Regions from separate parts of the Shewanella sp. LZH-2 genome, predicted to be linked through region 1. Evidence: predicted binding sites of a transcription regulator. Region 1 holds the regulator's gene; each other region holds the start of a gene.
What was found. The regulator ArgR, encoded in region 1, controls arginine synthesis, uptake and breakdown. The targets are predictions, from matches to a motif close to ANTGAATANNTATTCANT.
Positions count from the first base shown of each region.

Region 2: the regulator ArgR is predicted to act here: its motif matches at 5,837-5,854, upstream of argA (amino-acid N-acetyltransferase).
Region 3: the regulator ArgR is predicted to act here: its motif matches at 2,652-2,669, upstream of argC (N-acetyl-gamma-glutamyl-phosphate reductase).

Region 1 covers NZ_CP069350.1:3,898,198-3,905,801, forward strand. The annotation lists gene JM642_RS17120 (5-formyltetrahydrofolate cyclo-ligase) at 1-653, shown strand, start outside; gene folM (dihydromonapterin reductase) at 791-1,510, opposite strand; gene JM642_RS17130 (DUF393 domain-containing protein) at 1,722-2,111, shown strand; gene mdh (malate dehydrogenase) at 2,207-3,142, opposite strand; gene argR (transcriptional regulator ArgR) at 3,433-3,903, shown strand; gene JM642_RS17145 (NAD(P)-dependent oxidoreductase) at 4,025-4,657, opposite strand; gene JM642_RS17150 (LysR family transcriptional regulator) at 4,777-5,679, shown strand; gene JM642_RS17155 (Dyp-type peroxidase) at 5,744-6,685, opposite strand; gene ggt (gamma-glutamyltransferase) at 6,889-7,604, opposite strand, start outside.
Region 2 covers NZ_CP069350.1:466,405-474,008, forward strand. The annotation lists gene JM642_RS02190 (S9 family peptidase) at 1-1,838, opposite strand, end outside; gene slmA (nucleoid occlusion factor SlmA) at 1,973-2,566, opposite strand; gene dut (dUTP diphosphatase) at 2,598-3,056, opposite strand; gene coaBC (bifunctional phosphopantothenoylcysteine decarboxylase/phosphopantothenate--cysteine ligase CoaBC) at 3,053-4,285, opposite strand; gene radC (DNA repair protein RadC) at 4,405-5,082, shown strand; gene rpmB (50S ribosomal protein L28) at 5,204-5,440, shown strand; gene rpmG (50S ribosomal protein L33) at 5,447-5,620, shown strand; gene argA (amino-acid N-acetyltransferase) at 5,934-7,253, shown strand; gene JM642_RS02230 (PH domain-containing protein) at 7,357-7,604, shown strand, end outside.
Region 3 covers NZ_CP069350.1:250,694-258,297, reverse strand. The annotation lists gene JM642_RS01240 (ornithine carbamoyltransferase) at 1-613, opposite strand, end outside; gene argB (acetylglutamate kinase) at 626-1,408, opposite strand; gene argC (N-acetyl-gamma-glutamyl-phosphate reductase) at 1,440-2,420, opposite strand; gene ppc (phosphoenolpyruvate carboxylase) at 3,039-5,708, shown strand; gene JM642_RS01220 (DUF1439 domain-containing protein) at 5,708-6,253, shown strand; gene JM642_RS01215 (CinA family nicotinamide mononucleotide deamidase-related protein) at 6,353-7,604, opposite strand, start outside.

The DNA of each region.
Region 1 (7,604 bases):
CCCCAACAGTCAAGGGGCCACACGGCACTCAGCCTGAAATTGACACCAAGTCGCTAAGTATAAATCTAAGCCCAACTCTCAGCCGCGCCGAATTACGCAAACAAATACGTTTGGCACGCCGCTCGCTTTCGACAGAGGTGCAAACCGAGGCAAGCCTTGCCGCATGTCAGCGAATGCTCGAAAAACTCAGCGCGCTGAAGGCCCAGCATGTCGCGCTTTACCTCACCCACGATGGCGAACTGGCAACCGCTCCGCTTATCGCAGCGCTTTGGCAACAGGGGATTCAAACCTATTTGCCACGGCTGCACCCCTTTAATGCAGGGCAATTATTGTTTTTGCATTACCACGCCGACTCGCCAATGCAGCCGAATCAATTTGGCATTTTAGAGCCACGGCTAGATGTGCGTAACGTTATGCCGATTGAGCGACTCGATGTGGTGATCACCCCGCTGGTTGCCTTTGATATCAGAGGCAATCGCATGGGCATGGGCGGCGGCTATTACGACAGAACGCTAGCTAATTGGCACAGCAAAGGCAGACCACTTCCTATGGGGTATGCCCATGATTGCCAACAAGTACCGAGCCTGCCATGCGAACATTGGGATGTGCCCTTACCCGCCATCATCACTCCAAGCAGAGAATGGGAGTTTTGAATAAAGAAGGTGCTAGGTGCTAGATGCTAGATGCTAGATGCTAGATGCTAGATGCTAGATGCTAGATGCTAGATGCTAGATGCTAGATGCTAGATAACTAGATTCTAGGACCTAGAACCTAAAATCTAGATTTTTCTTTACCTTAAATGCCGCCCACCATCGACATTGTGGCTGCGCCCCGTGACATAGCGGCTCGCCAACAGATAATCCACTAAGGCGATAATCTCCTGATTTCCAGCTTCTTTTGGCAAGATGGCCTTGACTAAGGTCTTTTGTCGATAGGCTTCATCATCACTTGGATTAAAAAGGATCATCGCCGGCGCAATCGCATTCACTTTGACCTCGGGCGCTAATTTAGCCGCAAAGGATAAGGTTAAATTATCTAGCGCCGCTTTACTGGCAGCATAAGCCATGTGCTTGGCACTGCCCTTTTCGACCACATAGTCGGTGAAATGGATAATATCGCTGGCGCCAATCTCACCCTCGGCTCCCGCACGTAATTGCGAGGCTAAGGCTAGGTTTATTTGATAGGGTACGCTCACATGCACCTGCATCATGCGCTGCATCACCTCATGGGGGGCAAGGCTTGGGCTGTTGTCTGGCAACCAGTCAGAGGCATTATGGATAATAGCGCGGATTTTGGGGTATTGGCTCAATTGCTCAATCAGGGTTTGGAGCTGCGCATTATCGTAAAAATCGCATTGGATTAAGGTCGCGCCCAAAGACTGCAACTCATCGATGCTGGGATAATGGCTGCGATAGGTGCCAATCACCTTGTACCCTTGGGCGAGCAAGTGTTTCGCGAGGGCGTAACCAATACGTTTACCCACGCCAGTGATAATAATGGGAGCTGTCATATCCATCCTGTTATTTGCCAAGCACTGATTAAAAGCAAACGCATTTGGCAGATTGTTAATCGCACAATCACGTAATCACACAATCACGTCACTCATCGCAATAGCTTAATGCCTCTAGCCAAGAGTGTATAACAATTAAAACCGTAAACATGTCGATCTAAATGCCTGGCAACTGCGTATACTCAGGGACACACAGTAAGAGGTAGACCTAATGGAACTGCGGATTTTTTTCGATGGCAATTGCCCATTATGTAGCGCCGAAATGCGCCAACTCAAAGCGCGCGATCCCCACGACAGAATTGAACTGGTGGATCTTAATGCTGACAATTTCAGCTCAAGATTCAGCTATATCGATAAAGACTACGCCAATACCATTCTCCATGGCGAAACCGCCTCCGGCAAAGTGCTGCTCGGGCTCGATGTCACCTGCAAAGCATGGGCGCTCACAGGCACTCGCCCTTGGGTACAAGTGCTACGCTTACCGCTTATCAAACCTATTGCGGATTGGTGCTACCTGAGATTCGCCAAGCACAGATACCGTATTTCCTATCTACTGACGGGTAAAGCTCGCTGTGACAGCCAATGCCAACTGCCTAAATAGCGAGACTCAAGATTAAGACCCCCTGTTTAGAGAACAACGTTTAAAGCATAAAAAAACGGAGCCATTCGGCTCCGTTTTCTCATAATTCAGAAGAATTACTTAACGAAATCAACGCCTAGTTTGATATCGCCTTTCAGCGTATCTAACATAGAATCACGGGCGTTAGCTTCGAATGCGCTCACTTCACCGTAAGGCAGTACTTTTTCGATACCGTTTTTGCCTAACAATACTGGTTGAGCGAAGAATTCAGCGTGTTCGCTGCCGCCGTCAACGTAAGCACATTCAACGATGTTAGCTTCGCCTTGCAGACCACGAACCAGAGACATACCGAAACGGCATGCCGCTTGACCCATAGACAGTGTCGCGCTGCCGCCACCGGCTTTAGCTTCAACCACTTCAGTACCCGCGTTTTGGATACGTTTAGTTAAAGAAGCTACTTCTTCATCAGAGAAAGTCACGCCTTCAACTTGAGACAGTAATGGCAGAATAGTCACGCCACTGTGGCCGCCGATCACGTTGATTTTAACGTCAGCAACGTTTAAGCCTTTTAATTCAGCGATGAAAGTCTCAGAACGGATAACGTCCAGAGTGGTCACGCCGAATAAACGGTTCTTATCGTAAACACCTGCTTTTTTCAGCACTTCAGCAGCAATAGCAACTGTAGTGTTTACTGGGTTAGTGATAATACCCACGAGCGCTTTAGGGCAAGTAACAGCCACTTTCTCGATCAGGTTGCGAACGATACCCGCGTTGATATTGAACAGATCTGAACGATCCATACCAGGCTTACGTGCAACACCAGCAGAGATAAGCACAACGTCAGCACCCACGAGGGCAGGCGTTGGATCTTCACCAGCAAAACCTTTGATTTCAACCGCAGTTGGGATATGGCTCAAGTCAACCGCAACACCCGGAGTTACCGGTGCGATATCGTATAGAGACAGTTGAGAACCCGCAGGTAATTGAGTTTTTAACAGTAGGGCAAGAGCCTGGCCGATACCACCAGCAGCACCAAGTACAGCAACTTTCATAGTTATCTCCGTTATTTCTCGGATATGTGTGACATGGATCTAATTTGCGTTGGCGTCACATTACTGGAATGTCACGCTAATTTCAATTATCCCTTAGTCGTTGATTCAAAGATTTACTAAAACAGCGCGTTGCAATGTTGAATATTTACTCTAGTTCAACAAATACATTTATAAATGAATTAGCATAAATTGAGTTAATTGCATTTTTATTCAGTCATTGTGGTTATTTGTTGACAGTTTAACCAAAACTATTCAGAATAAGCCTGTTTTTTTGAATAAAGAATAAGACTATGCAAACGACCAAGAATCAGGATGACCTTGTTAGAATTTTTAAGGCGATTTTAAAAGAGGAGCGCTTTGGCTCCCAGAGTGAAATCGTCACCGCCTTGCAAGCAGAAGGCTTTACTAATATAAACCAATCTAAAGTGTCTCGTATGCTCAGCAAGTTTGGTGCCGTGCGCACTCGCAACGCTAAGCAGGAGATGGTTTATTGCTTACCTGCCGAATTAGGCGTGCCCACTGCGGGCAGCCCGTTAAAGAATTTAGTACTCGATGTTGACCATAACCAAGCGATGATTGTTGTCCGCACTAGTCCAGGCGCCGCACAATTAATTGCTCGTTTGTTAGACTCCATCGGTAAACCTGAAGGGATTTTGGGAACCATTGCGGGTGACGATACGATCTTTATTTGTCCATCTAGCATCCAAGATATCGCCGATACCTTGGAAACCATCAAATCTTTATTCAACTACGCAGAATAAAAAAACAGGTCAGCTTGCTGACCTGTTCTATTTCCACTGTACGCTTTTCAGTCCAGCATCACCCTAATTTCAGGGCTTGTGTCCCACTTACGTTACAGTATTTAGCCGAAACTCCTCAGCCTTAGTAAGCCACACTGATCCTTTGATTGGGATGCGCCGCTTTTTCTGCTTCGTCGAGCATGGCTTTGGCGTAATCACTCACCGAAATCCGGCTGCGGCCATTTGCATCGGTAAAGAAGTTATCACCACCTAAACGGTAAGAGCCTTCGCTTGCACCAGGGTAGATCTCTGCCGCTGGGCTGACAAAAGTCCAATTCACTGTGGTGTTAGCGGCACGAAATGCCTTTAATGCTTCACCTTGAGCCAGAGCTTCATCCTTATAGGCAGGCGGGAAATCTGGGCTTGAAACCAAGGTTACTCCCGGTGCCACTTCTAGACTACCTGCCCCACCGACCCACAATAAACGTGGCACTTTAGCCTGTGGCAATACGGCTAATAGATTATTAACTGTTTTCGCCACTAAGCCGTGATTCTGCTCGGCGCGGCCGCCCACTGAAGCAATTAACACATCCACGCCTGCAAAGGTTTCAGCGGTTAATGGCTGAGTCAGGTCAACACTACGCACTTCTGCCGCCGTTTCACCAAGCTTGCTTGGGTCACGCACTAAGGCAACGACGTCATGACCACGGCTTAAGGCTTCATTTAAAATGGTTCCGCCAATCCAACCTGATGCACCTAATACTGCAATTTTCATTTGATAAGTCTCACTGCTGATTTAAATTGAGACCAGTTTACTTGCGATACTTAGCGTGATAAATATCGATAAATGAGCAGGATTGTTTCAGATTGAGATACTAATGGGTGTAATTATATATGGATAAAATCGCCGCCATGCGTAGCTTTATCGAAGTGGCTAACTGTGGCAGCTTTACTAAGGCCGCAGAACACCTCAATCTCAGTCGTTTACAGGTTTCTCGCCATATTCAAGAAATTGAGCAGTGGCTCAGTTTACGCCTGCTACACCGCACCACCCGCAGCGTTAGCCTGACCTTACAGGGTGAAGAAGCCCTGCAATATTGTCAGCGGGTGCTGAGCGAAGTCGCCGCAATGGAAAGCCGCGCCCATAGTCATAACACTGAATTAGTCGGCAGTATTCGTATTGCCACACCCGTCGGACTTGGGCAGCACAGACTGTTTGATGTGGTCGATCGCTTTATAAAATTGCACCCTAAGGTCAATATTCAGCTGTTAATGTCGGACAGTTTTGCCCAGTTGGTGGATGAGCGGGTGGACGTAGCACTGCGTTATACCGAGCAGCCCGATGACAATCTGATTGCCCGTAAACTGATGAGCATAGATGCCGTGCTGTGCGCCGCGCCCAGTTACTTGGCTCAAGCCGAGCCGTTAACCGTCCCTAACGATCTGCTCAGCCATAATTGCCTTATCCATAGTTCGCAGCAACATTGGCAGCTACTCAAGGAGCAACAGAGTGAGCTGATTAAACCTATGGGGAATCTGATGGCCAATGAAATGGGAGTGCTGGTCAGCGCCGCGTTGCGAGGTCATGGCATTGCCTACTTGCCCTGTGACTTAGCTAATCAATATCTGGCCAGCGGTCAACTGCAAGAAGTGCTCCCCGAATACACGGCGCCAGGCCAAACCCTCTGGGCCGTGTACTTATCTCGCAGTTACCAACAAGCGCTAGTACGCGCCTTTATCGATTTTACCGCTCAGCAATGGCAACTCGATATCAATAAGTGGACAGCGGCGAGCTAAGCCCACAAACAAAAACGCACTGAGGTTTTAAGGCTCAGTGCGTTTAGTCGCGATTTGCGAAGGGTTAATTATCGAATTGCATCAAAAAATCTAAGCTTGGGGCGAAGAAAGAAGAACCCGTCAATGCGCTGGTGAAGTGCATCAAGTGATCGTGATTACCCGCACCATCACCAAACACCATGCTATGGAGCATCTTCTCGAAGTGATCCGGCGTGCGGCAGGTTGAAATAAACATCAAACCTTGTTCTTTGAGCGAGCCGTAAGGCATGCTCTGGCGCAAAATCTCGATGGACTTGCCGTTTTCATCCTTGAGGTTTACCCGCTTGATATGGCTGGTTAATGGCTTATCTTCCGACTCGTATTCGATGTTGTCTTGCTTGGTACGACCGATAATATCTTCTTGCTTTTTAAGCGGTAATCTATGCCACTTACTCAAGTTGTGGGCGTACTTTTGTACGTGAATATAGCTACCGCCCTTAAATTCAGGGTCCTCATCCCCAACCAAGGCGACCTCTTGGCGATGACGCCCTTTCGGGTTTTCGGTGCCATCGACAAAGCCCGTTAAGTCGCGACTATCCATAAATCTAAAGCCGCGTTCCTCTTCGACTAACTCGACTAAGTCTTCGAACATTTGGCTGATTTCGTTGGCGACTAAATGCAAAATGTCGTAACGATCGCAACGAAGATGCACAAACAGATCGTATTCGATAGCAGGCGCCTCGCGGTTACCCGCCTGCATCGCCGGGAAAGGCTTAAGCATTTCGGGGCGAGCATCGGGATAGAGACTGTCCCAATAGTTGGCGCCTATGGCCACAAAACCATTAAATGCACTATCGGAATACTGATCCGTCAACTCATAAATATACTGCGCAACGTTGGCAATACAGGGACGCAATTGCGATTCAACGTTATCGTTGTCGCTCGCATTAAACATCAAATAGACGCTATGTAAGTTTCCCTCTGCACACACACCTAACTGTTCACGCGGCATATTTTGAATATCCATCTGGTTATCACCCTGTTGTCGATTCATTTTCGGCAATATTATCCGCAACTTTACCTGAAAATGACATTAAGTAACGCACAGTTTGTCCGTCTTTGTGATGTAAAGGCCTTTTGAGGCTGAAATATAAAAATTGACGAGGCCATTACGCCTCGTCAATGTTGTCTATTCTGCATTCGCTTCAGTAGAGCAAAACGAGTGATGCGTTAATATCCTGCAGCATAACCATCCTTTCGGCTTTCGGATGCACCGCGGTAAACGCCAGTTTCAGCATTAAAGCCAATGGCTTGATAGCCACCGAAATCACCGAGAACATCGCGAAGCACATGGCCTTTCTTCATCAGCTCACGGCGGGTTTCAACGGGGAAGCCTGATTCAAGGCTCACATAGCCACCGTCATTCATTATCTCCCCCGTAGGCTCAGTCGAACCTGAGTGTAAAATTCTGGGGGCATCACCTGCTTCTTGCAAGTTCATTTTAAAATCAATCAGATTGATAATAATCTGCGCATGCATTTGCGGCTGTGTTGCACCGCCCATCACCCCAAAACTGAGCCAAGGTTTACCGTCTTTGGTCACAAAGGCGGGAATAATGGTATGGAAGGGCCGCTTACCCGGCGCATAGGTGTTAAATCGACCTTCGGTGAGATCGAACATCTGCCCGCGATCTTGCAGCACAAAGCCGAGATCCGGCGGCGTCATACCTGAGCCCATGCCGCGGTAGTTACTCTGGATCAGCGACACCATGTTGCCGTCTTTATCCGCGGTAGTGAGATACACAGTATCCCCATGTTGCAGCGCAGGATTGCCCGCATCGACACTCTTAACCGCCTTGTTTAAATCAATTAACTTGGCGCGATCGTAATTATACTGCTGCGAGATCAACTCTTTTACAGGCACCTTGTTAAAGGCCATATCGGCAT
Region 2 (7,604 bases), 1.2 Mb from region 1:
AACTGTTCAATTGGCGCGCGCTCATCTTCACCACCGTGAACGAGTAAGAGGTTCGCTTTTAATTTGTCGACGTTGTGTGCGGGCGACATGGCTTTAAGGGTGGCTTTATCTTGGCCTAGTACGTTTCTAAGGTAACTGGTACCTGAACTTGTGCGAGCGACATCGCCTTCATTAAACATCAACTCCAGATCATACACACCGGCAACCCCTACCGCGCATTTAAACATATCGGGCGCTAATACGGCGCTTTGCAGTGCGCTATAGCCGCCAAAGCTACCGCCAGCAATACATACCCGTTCCTTATCGGCAAAGCCTTGGTCAATCACATACTGAGTTGCATCGATGATGTCGTGCTGAATATCAGAGCCCCATTTTTGATAGCCAGCTTGCTCGAAACGCTCGCCATAACCACCTGAACCGCGGAAGTTAACCTGCAACACCGCCATACCATTTTGGGCGAGTAATTGATTTTGTGGATCAAATCCCCACCAATCACGAACGCCATGGGGACCGCCATGGGGATTAACGACCAAGGGTAGATTTTTGGCTTCTTTGCCATAAGGTAGCGTTAAGTAGCCGCTTATTTTTTGGCCGTCACGGTTAGTGAAGCTAATAGGTTTGACCTCCGCCATTTGCTCTGGGTCGAGCCATTTACGGGCGGCGGCGAGATACTCTAGCTTGAGCTTTTTCGTATCAAACACATAATAATCACCGGGATTACGGTCATTAAATGCAATGACCACCAGTTGTTCACCATTACGGGTTTCACTGACAATCCGTACTTGATGCCCAGGTAGGGCAGCAATTAAATCCTTGAGTAGTTTGGCGTGGCTGTCGTTGTTATCGACAAAGGCATAGCTTGGATAGCCATTTTCAAACTCAACGGCATAAAGCTGCTTATTGGTGCCGTTGATCCAGAAGTTATTGGGATCAACGACCTCATCTTGAATGATCTCGGTCTTCTCGCCTGTTTCGAGGTTGATGCGATAGACGCCTAAGGTTTCAGTGCCTACTCGACCCGCTGCATAGATGGTATTTTTGTTATCAGCGAAGGAGATAGGCGTAAAATCACTTAAGCCTAGGTTGAGTTTATCGGTATTTACCCAGTCGCCATCTTTACGATAAAACACTTTAGTGATGTTTTTGCCATCTTCCCCAGTGACAAAGCGCACTTCTCCTTCATGGTCGGTCATAAAACGAGCTAAACCAATAGGAGAGCCTGTGATGCGTTTACGCACCCCGCTAAATAGGTCAACCCGATACACATCCTGTTTTAATTCAATATTGAGGTTGCTCTCGTTATTCCATGGAATGGCGTTAACCAGCATATAGCGTTCATCATCCGGTAGAGGATCCAGAATGAATGCTGTGGCATTTATGGCGGTGTTTTTCTTGATATTTGAACCTGTTTGCTGTTCGCCGCTATTGAAACCAAATAGATAGGCAGGGCGTGAACCATCGGCATTGACCGCCATTAATTCGCCGTAGTATTGAGGGGCATCAACCCACCCTTTTAAGTACTCTTTAGCCAGCACGAGTCGTTCACTGTTGGCCCATTCATAGGTTCCCACTTGTGCATTCCCTGGGAAGCGGATCGCGTTAAGTAGTTTTTTAGTTTGCGCATCTAATACCAAGAGTACATTTTTACCCTCAACACTGGTAATTGCACTTAAGTATTTGCCGGTAGGTGATATTTTCACATCAGCGTACTCATCACCGCGACTGAATAATTGTGATTGTGATAATGCATTCTTGGCCGATGTTTCAGCCGCGAATGTGTTGATTGGCATGATGGGCAAGCAAATTACGGCCAACGCGGCAAAAGGCAAAGTCTTCATCTGACATCCTTGTAAAATTATTGTGATTTTTGTTTTAAAAAGATGTGTTTTAGACTAAAGCAAAAGCAATACTGATACAAGATGTATGGATAAAAGAAAGGACGGAGGGGTCCGTCCTTTATGTTGATAAATCATTAGCTTTGCAACAGCTGATGCTGAATAAAGCGCCACTGTTCATCGAAGTGCTGAGTCGGTTTGAGTTTAAACTCGCTGCGGACAAATTGAGCAATTCGCCCCTCTGCGAAGGCTAACAGCAAATTAGCTAAAATAGCCTCATCTAAATTAAAGCCTTTGCCTTCTCGCAGGGTCTTTTCCCGCAAAATTTGCTTAAGTTGAGTTTCTATTTTTGCAAATAGCGTACTAATGCGGCTACGCAGACGCTCATTTTCACCTAAAAGCGCATCACCATTGAGGACGCGCGAGATCCCTGGATTACGCTCGGCAAAAATCAGCAGTAGTTGCAGCACCAGTTGACAGCGTTTCATGGTGTCTTTTTCATCATCCATGATGATGTTGATACGAGAGAGTAATGACTCTTCAATAAACTCAATTAACCCTTCGAACATCCGTGCCTTACTCGGGAAGTGGCGATAGAGTGCCGCTTCCGATACGCCGACTTCTGAGGCGAGTTTAGCGGTGGTAATACGTTGTCCTGGGCTGGTTTCTAGCATTTGTGCTAGGCATTGCAGTATGTGTTCACGACGATTAATTTTTGGGCTTACAGCCATTGCAGTATCCTTCGCTCAATAACGATTCAGGTTATTTAGTGCCAGAATGGCCAAATCCACCTTCACCACGGTCTGAGCTATCGAACTCATCAACGAGTTTGAATTGTGCTTGTACCACAGGGACAAACACCAGTTGTGCGAGACGATCACCGATTTCTAAGGTAAATGGGGTATCGCTGCGGTTCCAACAAGAGACCATTAAGGGCCCCTGATAATCCGAATCGATGAGGCCAACGAGATTTCCAAGGACGATACCGTGCTTATGCCCAAGGCCTGAACGCGGTAAAATCACTGCTGCAAGGCCTGGATCTGCTACGTGGATGGCGATACCCGTTGGGATTAACTGAGTTTCTCCTGGGGCTATCGTCATTGTGGTATCTATCATGGCGCGAAGATCCATGCCTGCGCTGCCTGGTGTGGCATAGGCAGGCAGCGGGAATTCAGAGCCAATACGGGAATCGAGGATCTTTAATTCAATCGGTGTTTTCATTTGTGTTGTTTTTCTTTCACTATCAACGAAAGTAATTGGCGAGCCAACGTGAGTTTATCGGTAGCAGGCAAATCTTGACTACCCTGTGGCCAGAATACGCGCAGGGCATTGGCATCGGCGTTAAAGCCTAGACCAGCAACGGATACATCGTTTGCCGCGATCATATTCAAATTTTTACGTTTGAGTTTATCGCGGGCGTAGGTCTCTACATCATGGGTTTCTGCGGCAAATCCCACCATAAAAGGACGGTTTGCCAAGCTTGCGACCGTCGCTAAGATATCAGGATTCCTCACCAGCGCAAGTTGCATTTCTTCCGCTGACTTTTTGATTTTACTGGTGGCAATATCGCTGACTCGGTAGTCAGCAACCGCCGCACAGCCGATAAAAATATCTTTATTATCAACATTCTCCATCACAGCATCGAGCATATTCTGTGCCGATTCGACATTGATGCGCCTCACCCCTTCAGGCGTGGCTAAATTTACGGGTCCTGCGACCAAGGTCACATCGGCGCCCATATCGGCCGCGGCCTTCGCTAAGGCAAAGCCCATCTTGCCAGAGCTGTGATTAGAGATATAGCGTACAGGGTCGATGGCTTCGCGGGTTGGGCCTGCGGTGATCAGTACCGATTGGCCTGCTAGCGGTTGTGATTCCTGTTCAGCATAGACATCTTTTGTTGCAAAAAAGCGACTCGCAAGTTCGGCAATTTCGAGCGGTTCGAGCATGCGGCCTGGGCCCACTTCACCGCAGGCTTGACTGCCACTTGCCGGTCCCCAAAGGGTGTAACCACGGCTTTGTAAACTGGCTAAATTGGCTTGAGTGGCGAGATTACGATACATCTGCTGATTCATCGCAGGGCAGAGCGCAATTGGCGCTTCAGTGGCAAGACAAGTGGTGGTGATAAGCTCATCCGCCATGCCTGCATTGATACGGGCCAGTAAATTCGCCGTTGCAGGGGCGATAATGACTAAATCGGCCCAGCGCGCCAGTTCAATATGCCCCATCGCCGCTTCGGCAGCGGGATCGAGTAAGCTCGATGATACAGGATGTCCTGATAAGGCTTGCAGTGTGAGTGGGGTAATAAATTCCATCGCACTTTGGCTCATGACCACACGTACATCAAAGCCGCGTTCTTTTAAGCGGCGCACTAAATCCGCACTTTTGTAGGCCGCAATGCCGCCACCAATACCCAGCAGGACGTTTTTCGTTATCAGGCTCACAGACATCATCCGAGATTGAAATAATGTCGCCAACCATACCACAAAGCGATGAATTGGCGTGACTGTCCCAGTTCAAAAAATCTCGTCCATACTTGCTAAAGTAAAAATATGCGACGACAGGAGGTCACATGGCGATTAAGGATTGGCCAGAGGGCGAAGGGCCGCGGGATAAGTTATTGCTAAAAGGCGCTAGTCATCTCTCGGATGCCGAATTACTGGCGGTGTTGTTGCGTAATGGCCTGTCTGGGCTGAATGCCGTAGACCTTGCCCGCTCACTTATTCAAGAATTTGGTGGTTTAAGAAGCTTACTTTGTGCACCAAAGCATCAGGTGTGTCGACTTCCTGGCGTGGGACCTGTAAAATACGCCCAGCTTCAAGCCGCGGCTGAATTAGCGAGGCGTGTGGCACAAGAAAACCTGCAGAGAGGTCAGGTTTTGACAAATCCCGATTTAACTCGGGATTATTTAATGAGACAATTAGCTGACCGCTCCTATGAAGTGTTCGCAATTTTGCTGCTGGATAGCCAGCATAGAGTGATTCAGTTCGTCGAATTATTCCGCGGAACAATAGATTCAGCCTCAGTGTACCCACGTGAAGTGGTGAGCTTAGTGCTGGAGAAAAAGGCTGCTGCCGTCATAGTGTGTCACAATCATCCGTCTGGTATTGCCGAGCCCAGTCAGGCTGACAGACGAATAACTGAGCGATTAAAAAATGCGTTGGCAACCATAGATGTATCCCTGTTGGATCATATGGTTGTTGGTGATCGAGAGATAGTTTCCTTCGCGGAACGAGGCTGGATTAATTAATCTAACACTTGATCTTCACTCTGTGATCGTGTATAAAATGCGCCCTCTTTGTGCCTCGGGCGACGGCCATACGAGGCACATTAATGCTCGAGCGTTAAAATTGTTTTTGGAGAAGATTGACATGTCAAGAGTATGCCAAGTTACTGGCAAGAAGCCGATGGTTGGTAACAACCGTTCGCACGCAAAAAACGCGACCCGTCGTCGTTTTTTACCTAACCTACAAAACCACCGTTTTTGGTTAGAAGAAGAAAAACGTTTCGTACAGTTACGTGTATCTACTAAAGGTATCCGTCTGATCGATAAGAAAGGTATTGAAGTTGTTGTTGCTGAACTTCGTGCCCGTGGCGAGAAGGTGTAATAGATCATGGCTAAAGCTAAAGGTAATCGTGAGAAGATCAAATTAGTTTCTACAGCTAAAACTGGTCACTTCTACACAACTGAAAAAAACAAGCGTAACATGCCAGAAAAAATGGAAATCAAAAAATTTGATCCAGTTATTCGTCAGCACGTTATCTACAAAGAAGCAAAAATCAAGTAATCCTTGTTTAGTGTTTCGAGAAAAGCCCCTTATCTAAGGGGCTTTTTTTTTGGCTTTTCGTCATCAAGATGAGATAAATCTGTCCCATATTTGGCGAGTGCGACTAAATCATATTTGGTTAAAAAAATGTAATCATTTATCAAAAGTGCAATTTTTTGAAAATATAAGCACTTTATTGTATTAAAACTGCATTTTAATGAGAATAAATTCTTTATTGGTGAATTAAAATGCAATACTATACGCGGGTTTTCGTTATTCACTCCTGGTAAGCCATTTTGGGGTTACCAGCTTAAATATGAGGTGTAAACAACGCGTGCGTACCACTGAACTGGTTGATGGATTTCGTCATTCTGCCCCTTACGTTAATGCCCATAGAGGGAAAACCTTTGTGGTGATGTTGGGTGGCGAGGCTTTAGCACAAAATCAATTTCGCGGCATTTTGAATGACGTGGCGTTGTTACACAGTTTGGGTATTAAAGTGGTGTTGGTGTATGGCGCGAGGCCGCAAATCGATGCAGCGTTAGCCGCCAATGGGATTGAACCCGCCTACCACGAAGGTGTACGTATCACGGATGAAGACTCACTCAAAGTCATTAAGCAAGTCGCGGGTGCATTACAGTTTGATATTACCGCGCGTTTATCGATGAGTTTAAGCAATACGCCGATGCAAGGTGCGCAAATTAACTTAGTCAGCGGTAACTTTGTGATTGCTCAGCCACTGGGCGTCGATAATGGTGTGGATTTTTGTCTAAGCGGCAAAGTGCGCCGTATCGATACTCAAGGGCTTAAGCGTCAGCTCGATAACCACTGTATCGTGTTGATGGGGCCGATTGCTGCATCCGTCACTGGCGAAAGCTTTAACCTCACGGCCGAAGAGATTGCCACTCAGGTTGCTATCAAGCTTAAGGCCGACAAGATGATTGGCTTTAGTTCGCAAAATGGCATCCTCGATCGCAATGGCGATGTGATTGCCGAATTAATGCCAAATGATGCGCAAAATATTCTGACTAAGCTTGCTGAGCAAGGTTCTGCCTGTGTGGGCACGATGGCTTTCCTCAAGGCGAGTATTGATGCGTGCCGTAATGGGGTACCCCGTTGTCATTTGGTTAGCTATCTTGATGATGGTGCCTTGCTGCAGGAGTTGTTCTCCCGCGAAGGCATAGGCACGCAAATCGTGACAGAAAGCGCTGAGCGCCTGCGCCGCGCATCGATTAGCGATATTGGCGGCATATTGAATTTAATCCGTCCTCTGGAAGAGCAAGGCATTTTAGTGCGCCGAAGCCGTGAGCAGCTTGAGATTGAGATCGAGCAGTTTATGTTGATTGAGCGAGACGGCTTAGTGATTGGCTGCGCGGCTCTGTATCCGTTCGAGGAGGATAACGCCGGTGAGTTTGCCTGTTTAGTGGTGCATCCAGATTATCGCGATGCGGATAGGGGCAGTCTGCTGCTGAAAAACATCATAGGTCAGGCGCGTCATCGGGGTTATTCCCGTTTGTTTGCCTTGACTACCCGCAGCATTCACTGGTTCTTAGAACATGGCTTTGTGATTGAAGATGTGGATGCATTGCCGCAGAAGAAAAAGCAGCTGTATAACTATCAGCGCCGCTCTAAAATTCTCGCCCTTGATCTGTAAGCTTTTTACGCTTGATAAGATGCCAGCCTAGCGCTGGCATTTTTGTTGACATAATATGTCTTTGTTGGCAGATTAAGCTTTTCTTCCTTAAGGACTGCCCACCATGGTGACTCAGTTTTTCTCCCTCGCGCCTCTGACTCAAACTTCAATTTTAAGCTTTATTATCTTGCTGTTAGGTTTAGCTGGCTTACTGTGGATGTTGTGGGTTAAACCTATGCCGAAAGTGGCTAAATCGGCGAGCTTAGGCATCTTGTTAGTGATGATTGGTGGATTTTCTTGGGTGTTTTATCAATCCCATAATGCTGAAATCGCGCTAACCGACACCGAGCTAAAACTCGATATTCCCTTCTA
Region 3 (7,604 bases), 990 kb from region 1:
GTACAACCTTGCCGCCATATCGGCTCGCGAGCTCTTGCACTTCGGCCACAACGTAGCCATCAGGAAAGTGACCCGCAGGGCAGATCACTGTCATGGTGGCACCGAGAATGGCCGCGCAATACATCAATGAGTTAGTAACGTTATTACCATCACCCACATACGCTAACTTAGCATCACTGATATTTTCAAAATGCTCGGCCAAGGTTAAAAAATCGGCTAAAGCTTGGCAAGGATGGTATAAATCCGAAAGTGCATTAATCACGGGCACACTACCAAACTTAGCTAATTGTTCGATAGTCGTGTGGGAGAACGTTCTCGCCACAATGGCATCGGCCCAACAGGACAGGTTAGAAGCAAAGTCAGCGACCGATTCCCGCTTACCTAAGGCACCATTTTGCTGGTCTAGGTATAAACAGTGGCCACCGAGCTTATTAATACCGATATCGAAGCTAACACGAGTACGCAGAGATGGCTTTTCAAATAACATCACCACACTCTTACCGTCCAGTGCATGGCGATATTCTGCGGGATTCGCTTTAATCGTCTTGGCCAAGGTAATCAGATCCAGCAACTGCTGCTGGGTTAACTCTTTTATCGATAGTAAATGCTTCATAACCTACTCCGCTTATGGTTGGATTTGTGTGCCCACGGCCTCACCTTTTGCTAATGCGACTAATTGGCTTGCATCACGCCATGAGGCCACTTGAACCGCCTGCCCCATCCACTGCGCCACTTCGAGCGCAGCTTCTACTTTTACTTTCATTCCCTTTTCGATCACACCTTGCTTCACCAAATCCGCAATCTGCTTACCATTCAGTGAAGGGATTAATTGACCTTTACCATCGAGTACGCCAGACACATCCGATAACAGCACCAACTTGCCACCGACCAATTTAGCTAATACCGTCGCCGCTTGGTCAGCGTTCACGTTCAGCATTTGGCCATCGTCCATCATGGCAATTGAGCTACAAATCGGCATCCAGCCTTGGGACAAAATAAACTTAAGGTAAGTGGCGTCCTTAGGAGAAACCTCGCCCACTAACCCTAAACGCTCATCTTTAATCTTAGCCGATACCGTGTTGCCATCGGCTAAGCTCATGCCCACACTCACAATCCCAGCTTTAGTCGCTGCGCCTTGGAGGATCTTGTTTGATGTGCCAGCCAGTGCACCGGCAATAATCGGCATTTGCTCAGGCGGGGTCACCCGCAGGCCTTCTAACTTGACGGTTTCCATGCCGTTTGCGGCTAATTGCTCATCGACCAAACAGCCACCGCCATGCACCATCAGCACCTGCTGACCATTTGCGATCATTACTGCGGCGGTATCCATTAAACGCGCCATCCCCATTTCACACTGCAGCAGGGCGCCGCCGACTTTAAGAACTAATACTGAGTTGTTGGTAGACATCTTGACGACTCTCTTAACTAAGGATGAACGGTTAAAGGTTAAAGTGAATCTTTATGCATTGCAGGGCTTGGCTCGCCGCGCCTTTCATCAAATTGTCGATGGCACTGGCAACCACTAAGTAGCCACTGTTCTCATCAAACTTCCAACCTAAGTGGCAATTCGGAGTCAGCACTACATCATCCACTTTCGGGAACTGGTTCTGTTTCACCGTCACCAGCGGAGCTTGGTCATAAACACTGTATGCCGTAGCCACATCGGCGGTGGTGGTGCCCGGTTTTAGCTGTACCGTGATGGTTGCTAAAATGCCGCGCTTGAAGTTGCCAAGGTGCGGCGTGAAGATCACCTCTTGCCCCAGTTGAGTGGCAATTTCGGGTTGATGTCTGTGGCCTAATACGCCGTAGGGTGTGAGGCTCACTTCGCAAAAACTGGTATGCAACTGCGCCTTACGACCCGCGCCCGTCACACCGCTGACCGCATTGATCACCGGATAGGCGGAGGTCAGTAAATTCTTTAATGGTTTCAAAGCGGTTAATGATGCTGTTGGGTAACAACCTGGCACAGCAATCATCTTAGTTGCGGCGACTTCTTTGGCATTCCACTCGGCAAGACCATAAACAGCCTTGGCTAGCACCTCGGGATATTCGTGCTCAAAACCGTACCACTTAGGATACTGCGCCACATCACTGAAACGATAGGCACCGCTTAAGTCAAACACGGCTAAACCTTGGTTGTAGAACCAAGCCGCTAAATGCAAACTCACCGAGTGCTCGGTCGCCAACACCACGGCATCCGCCTCGGCGACGATCTTAGTCTTCGCTTCTTCAGTCAATGGTGACAGAGCTAAGTCAATGTGGCTGTAGACAGGGTACAAATCTGCTAAAGCTCTACCTTTATCTAAACTATTTTCAGAGACATACAGGCCTTGAATTGATAATTCAGACTCCGCATGGACTAAAGCAGTGAGTTGTGCACCTGTGTAACCACTGGCGCCGATAATGGCGATATTTTTCATATGTATTTTTATAAACCAAATCAAAGAGACTTAAAGAATAGATGAATAGCGTATACGCAACAGCGCATATCTATGATGACAGGACTATCGTCGTGGGAAATCGTAATGGCTCGTTATTTTATTCACTGACGGCTTAACGCTATACATCATGATATTTACTCTACAGGTCACAATGGGTGACTCATCTCAACTGCAGGTTAGACTACCACAAAGATCTATTTATGCAATATATGTGAATATATATTTTTATTAAATTTTATCTTTAATCTTCGTTCAAGCACGCTTAGCAAATGACACAATACCTCACTAACTTCTTTATAACTCAGTTATCTATGGATGAAAGACTGAAAAATCAGTCCTTTTTATTAACACCTGATATACATGTACGCAAAGCCAAAATAATGCAGTTCATATTCACTTTGGCTAAACATAATAAAATATTGCGTTAGCTCGCATTTATATTGAATATTCTTCAGCAATTATCGTGATTAGTTGCATATCAGATAAGCCAGTCGTATAAGTTATAAGTTCTGCTGTTGACCATTGCCCTCTGTGGTGGGTATTGTGCTAGCGGGCTAATACAAAGCGGATTTTGATGTTTTTCTATTCGGAGTAACTATGGCAGGTAATGTGGCAGACAATGTGACCGACATGTATGCGTCGTTAAGATCAAACGTGAGTATGTTAGGGCAGATCCTTGGCGATACAATGCGCACCCACCTCGGTGATTCTTTCCTCGAGAAGGTTGAGCAAATTCGTAAACTTGCAAAAGATTCCCGCCGTGGCGATGAGGCGGCACGGGAGCAAATGCTAGAACTGCTGACCGCACTCCCCGATGAAGAGTTAGTGCCTTTTGCCAAAGCCTTCAACCAATTCCTCAACCTAGCAAACTTATCCGAACAATTTCATACTATTAGCCGTAACTGTGATGAACTGGTTTGTGTACCGGATCCGGTCGAACAGTTGCTTGGCCGTATGCTGAATGGCCGTATCGATCAAACCAAGATGTTGGATTGCTTAAAGACGCTTGATATCGACTTAGTCCTCACCGCACATCCAACGGAAATCTCTCGCCGCACACTGATCCAAAAATATGCGGCGATTGTGGATTGCCTCGCCGAGCAAGAAAACGATCAATTATCCGATAGAGAACGTCGCCAAATTAATCTGCGTCTGCGCCAGTTAATCGCCCAAATCTGGCACACCAATGAAATTCGCCGTGAGCGCCCAACGCCAGTGGATGAAGCCCGCTGGGGATTATCGACGATTGAAGAATCTCTCTGGCACGCCGTCCCCGACTTTTTAAGGCAGCTCAACGATCAAGTACAAGAGCGCACTGGCCAGCAATTGCCTATCGATATTGCACCAGTGCGATTCTCAAGCTGGATGGGTGGTGATCGCGACGGTAACCCCTTTGTGACCGCCAAAGTCACCCAAGAAGTGTTAGACCGTAATCGCCATGCTGCGGCACGTTTATTCCTCAAGGATATAGTGTTGCTAGTGGGTGAACTGTCAATGGAAGAAGCCAATGATGAATTAAAGGCTTATACCAACAATAGCTGCGAACCCTATCGTTTTGTGCTGCGCTCATTAAGACAAAAACTGCGTGACACCATAGATTACTTAAATGCCCGCATTGAGGGCCACAATCCTGAAGTGGATAAGTCGACGCTGATTTGGCAAGAAAGCGATCTTAAAGCGCCGCTAGAGATGCTGTATAAGAGTTTATGTGACTGCGGCATGCGTTTGATTGCTAACGGTTTACTGCTCGACATTTTGCGCCGTCTCGCTTGTTTTGGCATTCATATGCTTAGGCTCGACATTCGCCAAGACGCCGGCCGTCACTGCGATGTACTTGCAGAGTTAACCCGCTATCTAGGTATGGGTGACTTTAATCATTGGGATGAAACCGAAAAACAAGCCTTCTTGCTGCGTGAACTCAGTAACCGTCGTCCGCTGATCCCGAGCAACTGGCAACCTTCCGCCGACGTGGCCGAAGTGCTTAACACTTGCCGTTTAATTGCTAAACATCCTGCTAAGGCGTTGGGCTCCTATGTGATCTCGATGGCGAGCAAGCCTTCAGATGTATTAACCGTATTATTACTGCTCAAAGAAACTGGCTGCACGCATCCAATGCGGGTTGTGCCGCTATTTGAAACCTTAAGCGACTTAAACAACGCCGCCGAATGTATTACCGCACTGCTCGATATCGACTGGTACCGTGGTTATACCAAAGGCATGCAAGAGGTGATGATCGGCTACTCCGACTCAGCCAAAGATGCGGGTGTAATGGCAGCCGCTTGGGCGCAATATCGCGCACAGGAGCAGTTAGTCGCCGTCTGTAAACAGGCTGGCGTTAAGCTGACGCTGTTCCATGGTCGTGGAGGCAGTATTGGTCGTGGCGGCGGTCCTGCCCACAAAGCGATTCTGTCACAACCGCCCGGCTCAGTTGATGGCCGTATTCGCGTCACCGAGCAAGGTGAGATGATCCGCTTTAAGTTCGGCCTGCCTAAATTGGCGGTGCAAAGCTTAGCCCTGTACACCTCAGCGGTGTTAGAAGCGACTCTGCTTCCGCCGCCCGAGCCTAAGCAGGAATGGCGCAATTGCATGGAGCGAATTGCAGAGGAGTCAGTGAGTGCTTACCGCGGTATTGTCCGTGAAGAGCCGGATTTTGTGCCTTATTTCCGTGCAGCCACTCCGGAGGTTGAACTAGGCAAATTACCATTAGGCAGTCGCCCAGCAAAACGCCGTGTCGATGGCGGTATCGAGAGCTTACGTGCCATTCCTTGGATTTTCGCTTGGTCTCAAAACCGCTTAATGTTGCCAGCATGGCTCGGCGCCGGTGAAGCATTACTGGCTGCCTGCGAACGTGGAGAAATGGGTTTGCTACAAGATATGGACCGCGAATGGCCCTTCTTTAGCACGCGGATTTCCATGCTAGAAATGGTGTACGCCAAGGCGGAACCTAACTTAGCGCGTTACTATGAAACCTGCTTAGTACCGCCCAATCTCCACCACTTAGGCGAAACTTTACGCCAGCGTTTAGATCTCGGCATTAAAGTGGTGCTGGAGCTGACTAAATCGGATACCTTAATGGCGCATACACCGTGGAATCGCGAATCAGTCAAACTGCGCAATCCCTATATCGATCCATTAAACTTCCTGCAGACCGAGTTATTAGCTCGTACCCGCAAGGAAACAACCGAAGCTCCCGCTTCCGAACACGTGCAACTCGCCTTAATGCTGACGATTGCCGGTGTCGCGGCGGGCATGAGAAACACAGGTTAATGAAAAAACTCACGCTTAGCCTTTGCTTGGGATTATCTGTACTGCTTGGCGGCTGCGTCACGCAGTACAGTATCAGCGAGCATGAAATGGAGCAGTATCTCAGCAAAGAGATCCATTTTGAGGTGAAACAAGGTAATCAACTCGTGGGCGCGCAAGTGCGCATTAACGACATCAGTGTCAGACTCGGTGACAAGCCTGACACTATGAGCGTAAGTGCGACCACTCAGGTGTCCATCACTAACCCTATTTATCCGTTGAAGGCGCAACTTTCAACAACCTTTGAGGCCAAGCCTTGGTATGACAGTGCCACCCACAGCGTCTACCTACGCCAGCTTGAATTGGTGAAAGTCGAGTCAACACCCAAGGATATCGAGAAAGCCATCAGTAGCGCGACACCACAAGTGATGGGCTACTTAAGGCATTTCCTCGAGAATCAGCCCGTTTATGTGCTCGATACGAAGGATAGTAACCAAGCGCTGATGGCCAAGATGACCGAGAGCATTCAAGTCGTCCCTGGCAAATTAGTCCTTAAGTTCACTAAATAACGGCTTGCGTTGCAAACCATTCGCCATAAAAAAATGCTCCCTCGGGAGCATTTTTGTTAGTCAAGCTAGACTGACTAAAACCCGTAAGTATCCAAAGAGTTACTTGCTGAAACGCCCTATCGATTGATAATCCACAATCACAGCTTCGGTGAGTAATTCACGTCTTAACATATCGTAGGCTACCGCCGCACTTAAGCTACGCACTAAATCCCGCGAACGTCGCGGCAGTTTTATCATTTGGCTGTAGACGCCACTGCGGGTTGCCAAGGCAATTGCCACCGTACCAACGGGCTTTTCTTCGGTTCCGCCATCAGGTCCCGCTATCCCACTGGTCGCTAAGGCAAAATCACTGTCTAAAATAGCACGCGCGCCCTTAGCCATTTCTTCAACCGTTGGAATAGAGACTGCGCCGTGATCGTCCAACGTCGCCGGATTAACACCTAATACTCGCACCTTAGACTCATTACTGTAAGTCACCAGACCGTGTTGCAAATAGGAAGAGCTGCCCGGGAAATCCACTAACTGACTGGTAATCATCCCACCCGTACAAGACTCAGCAACACTCAAGGTCAATCCAGAATTCAGCAACTTAGCATGGATCTCTTCGGCAAGCGTCGCTTTATCTTCGGCGACGACCGCAGTCCCCAGCACCATTTTGATGTGCCCAGTCACCCGTGGCAGCAAAGCAATCGCCTTCTCGCCGCGGGCAAAGATCTTAATCTCAATATGTGGCATTGAGGAGCGATAGCCAATGGTAATTCCCTCAGGCAACTCCAATGGCTCGATTTTGTCGGCAAGGGAAGACTCGCCATGACCTATGGTCAGCAACTTCTTCAGCGCCACCTTAGCGTCGAGGTCAAACTCTGCACGGATAAAAGGAATAAACTGTTCCTTCACCATATGCTTGAGTTCAAATGGCACACCAGGAGTGAAGAACAACCAGGCTCGATTCAACTTCACTCTAAATCCACAAGCCGTGCCAACGGGGTTATCCACCATCACCGCAGACTCAGGCAGCATTGCCTGCTTTAAATTACTCACTGGCATCTCGCGATTATTGCGCGTAAACCAATCTTCTAAACGTTGACGCCACTCACGATTCTCAACCAGAGGCTCGCCTTTAGCCTTAGCCATTGCCTCGGCAGACATATCATCACTGGTCGGCCCCAAGCCGCCATTCACTAAAATCACATCGGCATGCAAACTACGCTCTTGGAAAACCGCAATTAAGTCCTCGAGACGATCCCCGACTGTAACGCGCCTCTGGATCTCAATGCCATGCTCCATCATAGTGCTGGCAAACCAAGCAGCGTTAGTATCAACAATCTGACCCGACAGCACCTCTTCCCCA